DNA from 4 places in the Mesorhizobium sp. P2_D5 genome. Region 3 is predicted to be linked to each of the others. Evidence: predicted binding sites of a transcription regulator. Region 3 holds the regulator's gene; each other region holds the start of a gene.

Region 1 (3,208 bases), on a different contig from region 3:
TCGTCTCGAAGGAGAAATCGGGTTTCTCGATGATCTCAAAGAGAAGCGGAGAATCGGAACGCGCGCGAGCCATGTTGCGGCGAGGTTCGCATCGGCTCCGATTCTCCGCAAGTCCCTCCGGGTCGGGTGGGGCGCCGGACCGGGAGGGCACCGTCTGCAGGCCGGGGCAGGCCGGACGGGATTCTTGTGTCGCGACAGGTCAAACCGCCGCGGTGAATTGTTTTCAAAGCAGGGTCAGCTGCACCTGGTCCTTGCCGCCGGCCACGAACTGATCGGTCCGAAGCGTGCGCCGTTCGACGTTGAGGCCGAGCCGCTTGGCGGTGATCTCGAAGCGCCGGCCGATCTGCCAGGCGTAGGGACCAGCACCCTTCATGCGCTTGCCCCATTCCGAATCGTAGTCCTTGCCGTCGCGCATCGAGCGGATCAGCGACATCACGTGGCGGTAGCGGTCGGGATAGTGGCGCAGCAGCCAGTCCTTGAAGATCGGACTGACCTCCAGCGGCAGGCGCAGCACGACATAACCCGCTTCGCGCGCACCAGCGGCGCGTGCCGAATCGAGGATGCGTTCCATCTCCTGGTCGGTCAGGCCGGGGATGATCGGCGCCACCATGACCGAGGCCGGAATACCGGCATCCGAAAGCTGTCGGATCGCCTCCAGCCGCTTGGTCGGCGTCGAGGCGCGGGGCTCCATCGTTCTGGCCAGCATGCGGTCGAGCGTCGTCACCGACAGCGCCACCTTGGCCAGCCCGCGCTCGGCCATGCGCGACAGGATATCGATGTCGCGCGTCACCAATGCGGACTTGGTGACGATGCCGACCGGATGGCCGCGCGCTTCCAGCACTTCGAGGATCTCGCGCATGATCCGGTATTGCTTCTCGATCGGCTGGTACGGATCGGTGTTGGTGCCGATCGCGATGGTGCGCGGCTGGTAGCTGTCCTTCGACAGTTCCTTGTCGAGCAGTCGCGCCGCATCCGGCTTGGCGAACAGCTTCGATTCGAAATCGAGGCCCGGCGACAGGCCCATGAAACTGTGCGTCGGCCGGGCAAAGCAATAGACGCAGCCATGTTCGCAACCACGATAGGGATTGATCGACCGGTCGAAGGAGATGTCGGGCGATTCGTTGCGGGTGATGATGGTGCGTGGCTTCTCGACCTGCACCTCGGTCTTGAAGGGCGGCAGTTCCTCCAGCGAATTCCAGCCATCATCGAAGACATGCCGGCTGACCGGCTCGAACCGGCCGGATGGATTGATGCCCGCCGACCTGCCGCGATTGCGGTCCGGACGGACACGCACGCCACTCTGCTCGATCATAGCATTGGCCATCTCGGCTCTTCCAGCTCCGAAAGCTGCAATGTCGGCGCGCACGATCTGTTCCATCTTCGCCCGCTCCCAGGGACTGTCCATGTTGTGTCGAATCGCTCTGTTCATGAAATTATTCCTATTTCGTCGATGAGAACAAAGCAAGAACTTTCTATGGTGCATGGCAAAAACTGGCGCTGCGTTCGGCTTTCCGCTATTCGGCTAATGATGCTCAGTGTCCTGATCGAAACCCGCAATGACGAGGAGGGCCTCGCCCGCACGCTCGCCTCGCTGATTGGCGGCGCGGTCGAGGGCGTGGTGCGTGACGTCCTCGTCTGTGACACGGGTTCCACCGACCAGACGCATCGTGTTGCCGAGCATGCCGGCTGTCAGTGCGTAACTGGCGGTATCGCTGCGGGCATCCGCCAGGCCAAGGGTGACTGGCTGCTGCTCCTGGAGCCGGGCTCGCGGCTGATGGATGGCTGGATCGATGCGGTCGTTGCCCACACGGCCAGGCAGACAATGGCGGCACGCTTCTCGCGGGCGCGGGGCAGCCGCACACCGTTCCTGGCCCGGGTGTTTTCGGGAAACCGCGCCTTGGCCGATGGATTGCTGATCAGCAAGCTTCAGGCCGCGGCAGCGTCGAAGCGGGCCGGCAGCGCCGAGGCCATCGCACGCGGCCTCGCGGCAAAGCGGCTCGACGCCGAAATCTGGGTGGCACCGCCGAAGCAGCGCTCCCCGGAGTGATCTTTTTGCAGCTGCTCTCTTCATTGTGCATTGCACAAAATCTGACGCGAGGTTAGTTTCCCGTTCAGACGGGTGGATTGGGTTGGGGTCATGCCGAGTGATGAGCACCGATGCGGCATCGGCGCCACGCTCATAGCCGAGGACCCGATGAAGCTTTCAACCCCCGACAAATCCGGCGCTGCCAGTCTTGAGGCCGTTGCCCGCAACGGCAGCCTGCTGCGCCGCATCGCCGTGCGCATTCCGACCTATCTGACGGACCTGCGCGAAAACCCTGCCTGGCTGCCGATGTTCGTGCTGGCGCGCACAATGCCAGGACGCCGGATGCATTGGCTGGGCGCAAAACGCGCTCGTCCGGCCCATAATTCTGGGGATACGATGTTTGCCGGCGTCGACCGCGAAGCCGTTGTCGAATCGTTGCGCTCCGACGGGCTGTTTTCGGGCCTGGTGCTGCCACCGGCGATCCATGAAGAGATCGCCAGTTTCGCCCAGCGAACGCCTTGCTTCGGCAATTTCGACCGCCGTCTCGAATTCATGCCGGGTGAACATGCCGAGGCCGAAAAGCGCTTCGGCCGCTCACTGCTCAGCGGACATTTTTTCGAGCGCATCCTCGACTGCCGGGCGGCACTCGCCATCCAGCGCGATCCGCTCCTTCTGGATATTGCGGCGCACTATCTCGGCGGCCAGGCAAAACTGATCACCACGCGCGTCTGGTGGAGTTTTCCGACGGGTGAGGCTTCGGACGCCGACAAGAACCTTGCCTCGCTCGGCAAGTATCATTTCGACCTCGACGACTGGCGCATGCTGAAATTCTTCTTCTATCTCAAGCGGGTCGACGCCGACACCGGCCCGCATGTCTATGTCCGGGGCAGTCACAAGCGCCGCAGCCTCAAGCATCAGCTCACCTTGCTGGTCGGCCATCCCGCACAAGAGGTTCTGGATGTCTACGGCGAGCACAGCCCGGTGACGCTGACCGGTGAAGCCGGTCTCGGCTTCGTCGAGGATCCGTTTGGCTTCCACATGGGCACGGTGCCGGCGCGCACGCCGAGATTGATGATGGAGGTCGGCTTCGGCGTATCGCCGCCCTCACGCCGGCGCTTTCATGGCGAGCCGGTCATCCGCTGAGAGGGAACCATCCCAGCTCATCTCGACAGGCATCCAACG
Region 2 (3,208 bases), on a different contig from region 3:
GGCGCGGATGCGGTCGGCGAACAGCGCGATATCGGCGCCGTCATCGGTCACTTCGCCGGCAAGGTCGGCCTGCTGCATGTCGAAGCTGGCGGCCGACAGCACCGAGAGCCGGACGAGATCGAAGCCATAGCCGGCATCGATATCCTGTTCGAGCGCGGCCAGCCTTTCATGGAACAATTTCTGGATCAGCGGGGGTTCGCGCATCGGTCGCGAGGTGCCGATGGCGATACGGCTGACGGCGCCGTCGACGCGAAACAAAAGCAGCGCCAGCATCCTGGCGCCCTCGCCACGGCGCTCGAGGTCGGTCTTCAATGCCGCCGCCAGCATGCCCACCAGCTGCTCGATGTCCTCGGTCAGGGTGACGGGCTCGCTGAGGTGACGTTCGACCGAAAGCGGCGCGACGGGAAGGCGCGGCGACACCGCTTCGTCGAGACGGCCAAGCGCCTGGTCGAGGCGCAAAAGCAACGAGGCGCCGAAGCGGCGGGCAAGCGGCGCGCGTGGTGCCGCCATGACGGCGCCCGCCGTGCGCAGGCCGACGCTTTCCAGGCTGGTGCGGGTCGCCGGCTCGATGCGCAGGGCTGCCAGCGGCAAGGGTGCGAGCAAGGCTTCCTCCTCGCCGCCTGCGACGATGCGGTCACTGGCAAAGCGTGCCGCCGCCCAGGCCGCCCCTGGTGTCGCGGCAAGCCCGGCGCGGACATCGAAACCCTGATGGAAGAAGCGCGACAGGATGTCGTCCAGCATGGCGCGTTCGCCGCCGAAAAGATGGGTGCAGCCGGTGACGTCGAGAAACAGGCCGTCCGTTGCGTCCAGCGCCACCAGCGGGGTGTAGCGGTCGCACCAGTCGGCAAGGCCTTCGAGCAGGCGGCGGTCGCCCTGCGGATCGGCCTCGACGATGTCGATCGACGGATGCATGGCGCGCGCATCGGCGATGCCCATGTCGCGCTTCAGGTGCAGCGCCTCAGCCCGCTCGTCGAGGGCCGAGATACGCTGCGCGTTGCCCTTGCGGTGGCTGATCACCAGCGGCAGGTGATCCGACGGCCGGGAACGCCAGGACCGCCCCAGACGCTGCCGGAGGATCCTTTCGACCGCGAGATAGGGAAACCACAGCGACAGGATTCTTTGCTCTTTCCTCGCCCCTTCTTTCGTCGCCCCATCTTTCATCGAATGCGCGTTCATCGGGGTTCCACTCCAGTGTGAATTGTCCAGGCAGAGCCGTGCGGCTCTTGCCGATGGTGAGGGTGAAGGCCGGGCGGCCGATCGAGCCGGCGAGCGGCCCGACGATGGTGTCGCGCGGCACCGCCGATGCCGACGCGACGATGAGACGAACGGGTGCGGCCGTCGGTTCGGGCTCGGCAGCCTGCCGCAGCAGGAACACCGGCCGGCCGGCACTCTGTGCCCGGGCATGCAGCCGGCGCGTCGCGGTCAGGTCGAGCCGCTGCGGATTGCCGCGGATCTCGAGGATGACGGCGGCGAGCGCCGTCATCCGGGCGGCCTCCTCGGCGACCCACAGCGCATCGACAAGTTTTGGCGCCTCGGAAAACAGCAATTGCTCGGGTTCGATGCCGAACGAGGCATGAAGCCCCCTGGCATAGGGAAAGCCGGCCTCGCGAAAAATCTCCGATGTGCCGATCCAGAGCACCGGCAACCCTTGCGTCTGCTTGAGGATCAGGCTTGCGAGCGACAGAGCGAAGCCGGCGACGGCTCCGGCATCGCGGGTTTCAATGCCATGGATTTCGCTCAAGGCGGCTTTCGGCAGGCCGCCGCTCAGGGCGGCATCGAGCCGCTCGACGCCGGTGGACAGGAACGCATCCGGCAGCGCCGTGGCAACGCCTCGGCGGACAATCGTCACATCGATGCTGGGGCCGGCGTCGACGCGAACATCGGGAGCCGCGGCGGCCGGCGCCTGCAGGCGCTCGGGCAGCGTTCCCTCGATCTTCGCGATCTGGCGGCGCAGGGCAAAAACAGTCTCCCGCGCCACGGCGGTCATCGCCATGACGGTCAGCTTTCACTCACAATTGTTCCTGTTATGTTCCTATAGATTCCAGAGGGTGCTGGAAGAGTCAAGCGGAGTCATGGGGAATTTATTCCTGCCCGGGGCTTGTCGGAGGCGTGGGCCACCCCCGCCATTTGCCGATTGCGGCGCGAAAGCCTATATGCCGGGATCAAAGGACACAGCATGGCCCGCATCTACAAGACCCGCAGCTGGCACGACGAACTTTCGCCGTCGATGGAGGAAATGGAGTTCCTGGCACTGGAGGCTTACGCCCATCTGCCGGAGGATTTTCGCAAGCTGACCGGCGAGATCGTCATCCAGATCGCCGAGTTCCCGACCGACGAGATCATGGACGATCTGTCGCTGGAAACGCCCTTCGACCTGCTCGGCCTGTTCGAGGGACGCGGCATCGCCGAGCGCTGGAATCCGCAGACCGGCGAAGGCCCGAACCGTATCACGCTCTACCGCCGCGCCATCCTCGACTACTGGGCCGAAAACGAGGAAACGCTGGGCGACATCGTCACCCACGTGCTGATCCACGAGATCGGCCACCATTTCGGCCTGTCGGACGATGATATGGAGAAGATCGAAGAGGCGGCTGAGTAGAACGTCAGAGGCTTGCGCACAGCGGTAAGGAACTGGCGTCTCATTCCTTCGCGCCCCCTTCTGGCCTGCCGGCCATCTCCCCCTCAAGTGGGGAGATTGGCAGTTTCAACCTCCGCTCCTTTTCTTCCACGCTGAAAATTAGCGAAAGCCGTCCACGACATCCGATCTCCCCCCTTGAGGGGGAGATGTCCGACAGGACAGAGGGGGGCGCTGTCCCGCCAGCGTGGGGGCTAGCCGTATACCAATCGCCAAGCCTACCAATCACTCAGCTTGGTATCCGGCCCATATTCCTGACCGTCGATATCCTTGACCACGGCCTGGCCGCAGCGCATCGTCTTGGCCTCCTTGTCGAAGGCATAGGTCGGCGAGCCGAACAGGTGCCAGCCCTTGTTCAGCGCCCCAGTCACCTTGTGGCAGAAGCTGGCATCGTCAGGGCCAGTGAGAAAGCGGTAGAGTTTCATCCGTCAATTCCTGTCGTGAGTGCCCAAAGCCCGCGAGCATCAGGCTGGTATCATGCGCCGATGGCCGCCGCCTTCGCCAGCAATTTTTCAGCTTGCGCCAGGTGCAGCCTCTCGACCATTTTTCCATTCAGCGCAATCACGCCCTTGC
Region 3 (3,208 bases):
TCGGCGTGCGCGCCGGCATTCCCGATGAGATCAACGAAGCGATGCGGCGCACCGGCATCTACCACGTCATCTCCATTTCAGGGCTGCACATGGCGCTGGTGGCCGGCACAATCATGATGCTGATGCGCAGCGCCTTCGCCCTGTTTCCGGACTTTTCCGCGCGCCGGCCAGTCAAGAAATACGCCGCGGCCGCCGCGCTTTTCTCGATCGCCGCCTATCTTGTCATCTCAGGCGTCGTCGTTGCCGCAGAGCGCAGCTTCATCATGCTGGCGGTGATGCTGATTGCCGTGCTGTTCGATCGGGCGGCGCTGACCATGCGCAACCTGGCGATCTCGGCGATCGCGGTCATTGCGGTGTCGCCGCATGAAGTGGTCGGCCCAAGTTTCCAGATGTCGTTCGCGGCGACCGCGGCGCTGGTCGGTGCCTATGCCGGCTGGTCTGATCATCGTGCGGCGAAAACGAGTCCGCCGCCGCCACGGCGATCTCTGCCTGGCTTTCTCACGCGAAAATTCTTGTTGGCGATGGGGGGCCTTGCCATGACCTCCATCATCGCCGGCAGCGCTACGGCGCTGTTTGCCATCTGGCATTTTCAGCGGGTGTCGCCGCTCAGCCTGTTCGCCAATCTCGCCATCATGCCAATCGTCTCGCTGGTTGTGATGCCTTTCGCCGTCCTCAGTGCGCTGGCGATGCCCTTTGGCGCTGATGGCCCCTTTCTTTACGTGATGGGCAAAGGCCTGACGGTGATGATCGCCATGTCCGGATGGATTTCCGAGCGCTCGCCGGTCGACGCGGTCGGGTTGATTTCGCAGCAGTCCGTCCTGCTGGTGGCGATTGCCTTGGTCATTGCGACGGTGGCGACGACATGGCTGCGGCTCGCAGCCCTTCCGTTCGCGCTTGCCGGCCTGTTGACCGTCTCGGACACGCGCGCACCGGACGTGCTGATCTCCGAGGACGCCAGGCTGGTTGCGCTGCCGATCGGGGCTGGCGAACTCGCCGTCAGCCGGGCACGCCCGAACGAATTCACGGTCGACAACTGGAAACGCGCGCTGACATCCGAAACCATCGTCATGCCGGAAGTGTTCAGCAAAGGAGACGGGCAATTCGAGATAGCCGATGCCGCCGAGCTGCCGTCGGGCGCGCCTTTCTATTGCACATCGGGCGTTTGCCTCGCCAAGCATCCGTCCGGTGCGATCATCGCGCATGTCGAAGACCGAAAGGACGCCTGGATGGCCTGCGGCTTCGCCGACCTGATCGTCATCAATGACGCCACGGCCTATGACCCCTGTCACAATCCACTTGTGCTCGTCATCACCAAGCGACAACTGGCTCGCAAGGGTAGCGCGGCCGTCTTCTTCGATCGCCAATCGGCGACCACGCCTGCGACGATCAGCTTCGCGGTGGACGGGTCATACCGGCCCTGGCACACGCAGCGCAAGTTTTCGCGCGAGGCGAGGGGCCTGCCACCCTACCGCAAACCCGAAAAGCCGGTCGCAAGCCCTGCTCAGTAGCGCCTGATCAGCCCGACGAGCTTGCCTTGCACCTTGACCCTGTCCGGTCCGAAAATGCGGGTTTCATAGGCCGGGTTGGCGGCTTCGAGAGCAATCGAGGCACCCTTGCGGCGGAACCGCTTCAGCGTCGCTTCCTCTTCATCCACCAGCGCCACGATGATCTCACCCGGGCTGGCTGTATCGGCATTGCGGATGATGACAGTATCGCCGTCGAAGATGCCGGCCTCGATCATCGAGTCGCCCTTGACCTCCAGGGCATAGTGTTCGCCGCCCATGATCATGTCCGGCGGCACCGAGATCGAATGCGTCTGGTGCTGGATGGCGTCGATCGGCACACCGGCCGCGATGCGTCCCATGACCGGGATCGACACGGCGGAAACCACGTCGTCGTCATTGCCGGCCGAAGGCATCCGCGAAGACGCAGGCTTGAGTTGCCGGCCAAGGCCGCCTTGACCGAGGCTGCCCTGGATGACGCTTGGCGAGAACTTCTTTGCCGCGTTGAGGCCTGGCGCGATCGAATCCGGTAGCCGCAGCACTTCCAACGCGCGCGCCCGATTGGGCAGGCGGCGAATGAAGCCGCGCTCCTCCAGCGCCGTGATCAGCCGGTGTATGCCGGATTTGGAGGCAAGGTCGAGCGCTTCCTTCATCTCGTCGAAGGATGGCGGAATGCCGCTTTCCTTGAGCCGTTCATGGATGAACATCAGCAGTTCATGTTGTTTGCGCGTCAGCATGGCAGCCCCCAGGTTACCCAAAACCAGAATCGGAAAAACAAACCCAGAACAAACACTATCTGTTCCAGTTGTGTTCCGCAACCGTTTAAAGTTTAATGAACTTGTTAAGGCGGCTGAAATTATTCGGCGCCCCGGCAGTGGGTCGCTATCGACGCTTGCCTGCCACCGCCGGGCGCTTGGTTGGATTGAAATTGCTATGGTTAATGGCCTGCTGCCCACCCTGTGTCGGGCTTGGCCTCGGCTAATGCTGGAGCTCGACAAGGGGGCTCGGTTCACTTCACCGGTCGTGGCTCCCGTGAACGAAAGGGAGCCAAAATGCCAACTTTGGCGGAGGAATTGCCCATATCGTTCCTCGCCGCATTACCGCTTGTTTGTGCTGCCGTCGCCGGCATGGACATAGACATGCAGCGTGTAGCCGATGTGGGCAACCATCAGGGCTTTCGCGCGCTCGATGTCGCGATCCAGCGCCGCTTCCATGAGCGCGGTATGATGTTCGATCGCGACGGCCTGGCGCAACGCCTCCATGGCCTCTTCGTGGCCGTACAGGAGACCGGCAGCCGCCCGCAAGGTTGGCGCCAGGCCAAGAAAGCGGTGATGGCGACGCAACTGATCCGCGATCGTGGAGTGGAAGGTCAGCAGCCAGGGGGACGCCGCCGCGCTGAGCAGTGCCGCATGGAAAGCCTCGTGCTTTTCATCCCATTCGTCGACCACGTCGTCGGACGGGTCGTCGACCGCGGTCCTGCTGCGCGACAGCCGGTAATGGGCGGCGACGACGGCGTCCTCCCATTCACGGCCGCCTTTCTCGATCGATTCCTGGAGCAGTGGCAGTTCAACCACCAACCTGGCGCGTGACAGATCTTCCAACTCGTTGCGCGAGACCGGAGCGACGGCAAAGCCGCGATTGCTGATGGCGGTCACCAGGCGCTCGGCCTCCAACCGCGAGAGCGCCTCGCGCAGCGGTGTCCAGCC
Region 4 (3,208 bases), on a different contig from region 3:
CGGCATCAAGCAGGTCGAGGCTGATCTCGGTCCGGTCTCGGTGTTGGTCAACAATGCCGGCATCACACGCGACGCCATGTTCCACAAGATCACGCGCGAACAGTGGAAAGAGGTCATCGACACCAATTTGTCGGGCGTCTTCAACATGACGCATCCGCTGTGGAGCGGCATGCGCGACCGCAAGTTCGGCCGTGTCATCACCATCTCCTCGATCAACGGCCAGAAGGGCCAGGCCGGACAGGTGAATTATTCCGCCGCCAAGGCCGGCGACATCGGCTTTTCGAAGGCGCTCGCCCAGGAAGGGGCCCGCGCCGGCATCACCGTCAATGTCATCTGCCCCGGCTATATCGCCACCGAAATGGTCAAGGCGATCGACGAGAAGGTGCTCAACGAGCGCATCATCCCGCAGATCCCGATCGGTCGCCTCGGCGAGCCGGAAGAGATCGCGCGCTGCGTCGTCTTCCTCGCATCCGAAGATGCAGGCTTCATCACCGGCTCGACCATCACAGCCAATGGCGGCCAATACTTCGCCTGAAGCAATTCACTTCGCCTGAAGCATCCCAGGAAAAGTGTGAAGCGATTTTCTGTCCAGACGGCAGAAGCGCCGGTGTGAGTGGCGAGATCGACGGGCCGGCAAACCGGTCCGTCTTTTGCCGGCGGCTTTATGCCTTCGGCCTGCCCCACGCCGGCTGCTGACCCAATCCGGCACGCAGAGGTTAACAGCCACCGGCCGCCTTGTGCAAAAGCGGCTCTGCAGCCTGTGGATTCTTGGTGGATAAGCTGTTCGCAACACAAGATATTGGGGTGAACAAAACGGGAAGATTCTGGCATCGCCGATTCGTAGCCGGTTCGTTCCGGCTTTGAGCGGAGTGTTAACGACGACAGCCGGAATCGCCCGTCAAATCCTTAACGCCGTTTAGGAAAGGTTAACAATTTCATAATCTTGGATGAGGCTGACCAAGGCATTCCAGTCGTTCGCCGGCAAAGGTTAACGGCAGAGCTCGCCCTGCATGAAACGGGCCAGTTCGTTGATTCAGCATGTGGTGAGACTCATGGTCACAAAATCCATATGTAGCCGTGAACAAAAGCTGAATCTGGTCGAGTCACTGATTCGTGTCCGATTCGTTCCAGACTCGTTCCAACTGTTAACCCGCAGCCAATCTGGAGCCTGACTGGAGACGACTTCGAGCCGCCGGTGGAACATTCCGCTTTCGCTTCGCGCTCGAAATCCTTATGTGTCGCCTGTCATACGCGCCACTTGAGGCACGCTCCCGACAACGAGAGACCAGAAAGCCTTATTTCCAGGTCGATGAACATCCAGTCGAAACATACCGAGCCGCTGATCCTGTCGGGCCGTGACGTGACCGCCGTGCTTGGGCCGACCAACACCGGCAAGACCCATCTCGCCATCGAGCGCATGGTGGCGCACGAGAGCGGCATCATCGGCCTGCCGCTCAGGCTGCTTGCGCGTGAGGTCTATGGCCGCGTCTGCGAAAAGGTCGGCGCCCACAAGGTCGCGCTGATCACCGGCGAGGAGAAGATCCAGCCGCCCGGCGCCAAATATTCGGTCTGCACCGTCGAGGCCATGCCGCGCGAGACCGACGCCGCCTTCGTCGCCATCGACGAGGTGCAGTTGGCCAGCGATCTCGAGCGCGGCCACATCTTCACCGACCGCATCCTGCACCTGCGCGGCCGCCAGGAAACGCTGCTGCTGGGTGCGGCCACCATGCACGGCATCCTCCAGCGCCTCTTGAAGGGCGTCTCCGTGGTGACGCGGCCGAGGCTTTCGCATCTCGCCTATGCCGGCTCGAAGAAGCTGACGCGGCTGCCGCGGCGCACGGCGATCGTCGCGTTCTCCGCCGACGAGGTCTATGCCATCGCTGAATTGATCCGCCGCCAGCAGGGCGGCGCCGCCGTCGTGCTCGGCGCGCTGTCGCCTCGCACCCGCAACGCCCAGGTGGCGCTGTTCCAGTCGGGCGACGTCGACTATCTGATCGCCACCGACGCCATCGGCATGGGTCTCAACCTTGATCTCGATCATGTCGCCTTCGCCCAGAACCGCAAGTTCGACGGCTATCAGTATCGCAACCTGACGGCGGCCGAGCTTGGCCAGATCGCCGGCCGCGCCGGCCGGCATCTTCGCGACGGCACGTTTGGCGTCACCGGCCAGGTCGATCCGCTGGACGAGGATCTGGTCAAGAAGATCGAAGGCCACGACTTCGACCCGGTGAAGGTGCTGCAGTGGCGCACCGCGCATTTCGACTTCGCCAGCCTCGACGCGCTGAAACGCTCGATCGAGACCAACGCCCCGGTCGAGGGGCTGACGCGGGCACTGCCTGCCGTCGATGCGCAGGCGCTCGAGCACTTGTCGCGCGACGAGGACATCCGCGCACTCGCCACCAACGCCAAACGCGTGGCGCTGCTGTGGGAAGCCTGCGCGCTGCCCGACTACCGCAAGATCGCGCCGGCCCAGCATGCCGACCTCATTGCTTCGATCTATACGGACCTCGCCCGGCATGGCCATGTCGATGAAAATTACATGGCCGAGCAGGTGCGCCGCGCCGACACCACCGAAGGCGACATCGACACGCTGTCGCATCGCATTGCCCAGATCCGCACCTGGACATTCGTGTCGAACCGGCCCGGCTGGCTGGCCGATCAGGCACACTGGCAGGAAAAGACGCGCGAAATCGAAGACAGATTGTCGGATGCGCTGCATGAGCGGTTGACGAAACGCTTCGTAGACCGCAGGACTTCCGTCCTCATGCGGCGCCTTAGAGAAAATACCATGCCTGAAGCCGAAATTAGTCCTACCGGAACCGTCCTTGTCGAAGGCCACCATGTCGGCGAGTTGCAAGGGTTCCGCTTCACCGCCGACCAGACCGCCGGCGGCGAAGACGCCAAGGCGGTGCGCACCGCCGCCCAGAAGGCGCTGGCCGCCGAATTCGAGGCGCGCGCCGAACGCTTCGGTGCTAGCGCCAATGGCGACATCGCACTTGGCTCGGATGGCACGCTGCGCTGGATCGGCGCGCCGATCGGCACACTGGTTGCCGGCGAAGACACGCTCAAGCCGCGCCTCGTGCTGCTGGCCGACGAACAGTTGACCGGCCCGGCGCGCGACAAGGTCGCGGCGCGTGCCGAACGTTTCGTCAATTTCCAGATCGAGTTGCTGCTGAAGCCGCTGGTCGACCTGAAGAACGGCGATCAG

The links. Region 3 encodes LexA, which represses DNA repair genes until DNA is damaged. Its sites were predicted from a motif close to TGTTCNNNNTGTGTTCNG; they were not measured.
Region 1: AC1DYW_RS09765 (PA0069 family radical SAM protein) is a predicted target of LexA. The motif match lies at 1,453-1,470, and genes of this name have one in related genera.
Region 2: AC1DYW_RS00545 (ImuA family protein) is a predicted target of LexA. The motif match lies at 2,017-2,034, and genes of this name have one in related genera.
Region 4: AC1DYW_RS22830 (helicase-related protein) is a predicted target of LexA. The motif match lies at 1,124-1,141, and genes of this name have one in related genera.

The regions. Positions count from the first base shown of each region.
Region 1 covers NZ_JBFUEE010000002.1:642,199-645,406, forward strand. Annotated here, with positions in the region: gene AC1DYW_RS09760 (ribonuclease HII) at 1-73, opposite strand, end outside; gene AC1DYW_RS09765 (PA0069 family radical SAM protein) at 224-1,378, opposite strand; gene AC1DYW_RS09770 (glycosyltransferase) at 1,529-2,047, shown strand; gene AC1DYW_RS09775 (hypothetical protein) at 2,195-3,169, shown strand.
Region 2 covers NZ_JBFUEE010000001.1:97,170-100,377, reverse strand. Annotated here, with positions in the region: gene AC1DYW_RS00550 (DUF6504 family protein) at 1-1,017, opposite strand, end outside; gene AC1DYW_RS00545 (ImuA family protein) at 959-1,993, opposite strand; gene AC1DYW_RS00540 (metallopeptidase family protein) at 2,177-2,599, shown strand; gene AC1DYW_RS00535 (DUF1737 domain-containing protein) at 2,854-3,060, opposite strand; gene AC1DYW_RS00530 (HpcH/HpaI aldolase/citrate lyase family protein) at 3,111-3,208, opposite strand, start outside.
Region 3 covers NZ_JBFUEE010000004.1:251,159-254,366, reverse strand. Annotated here, with positions in the region: gene AC1DYW_RS18925 (ComEC/Rec2 family competence protein) at 1-1,508, shown strand, start outside; gene lexA (transcriptional repressor LexA) at 1,502-2,239, opposite strand; gene AC1DYW_RS18915 (GntR family transcriptional regulator) at 2,600-3,208, opposite strand, start outside.
Region 4 covers NZ_JBFUEE010000005.1:306,023-309,230, reverse strand. Annotated here, with positions in the region: gene phbB (acetoacetyl-CoA reductase) at 1-535, shown strand, start outside; gene AC1DYW_RS22830 (helicase-related protein) at 1,310-3,208, shown strand, end outside.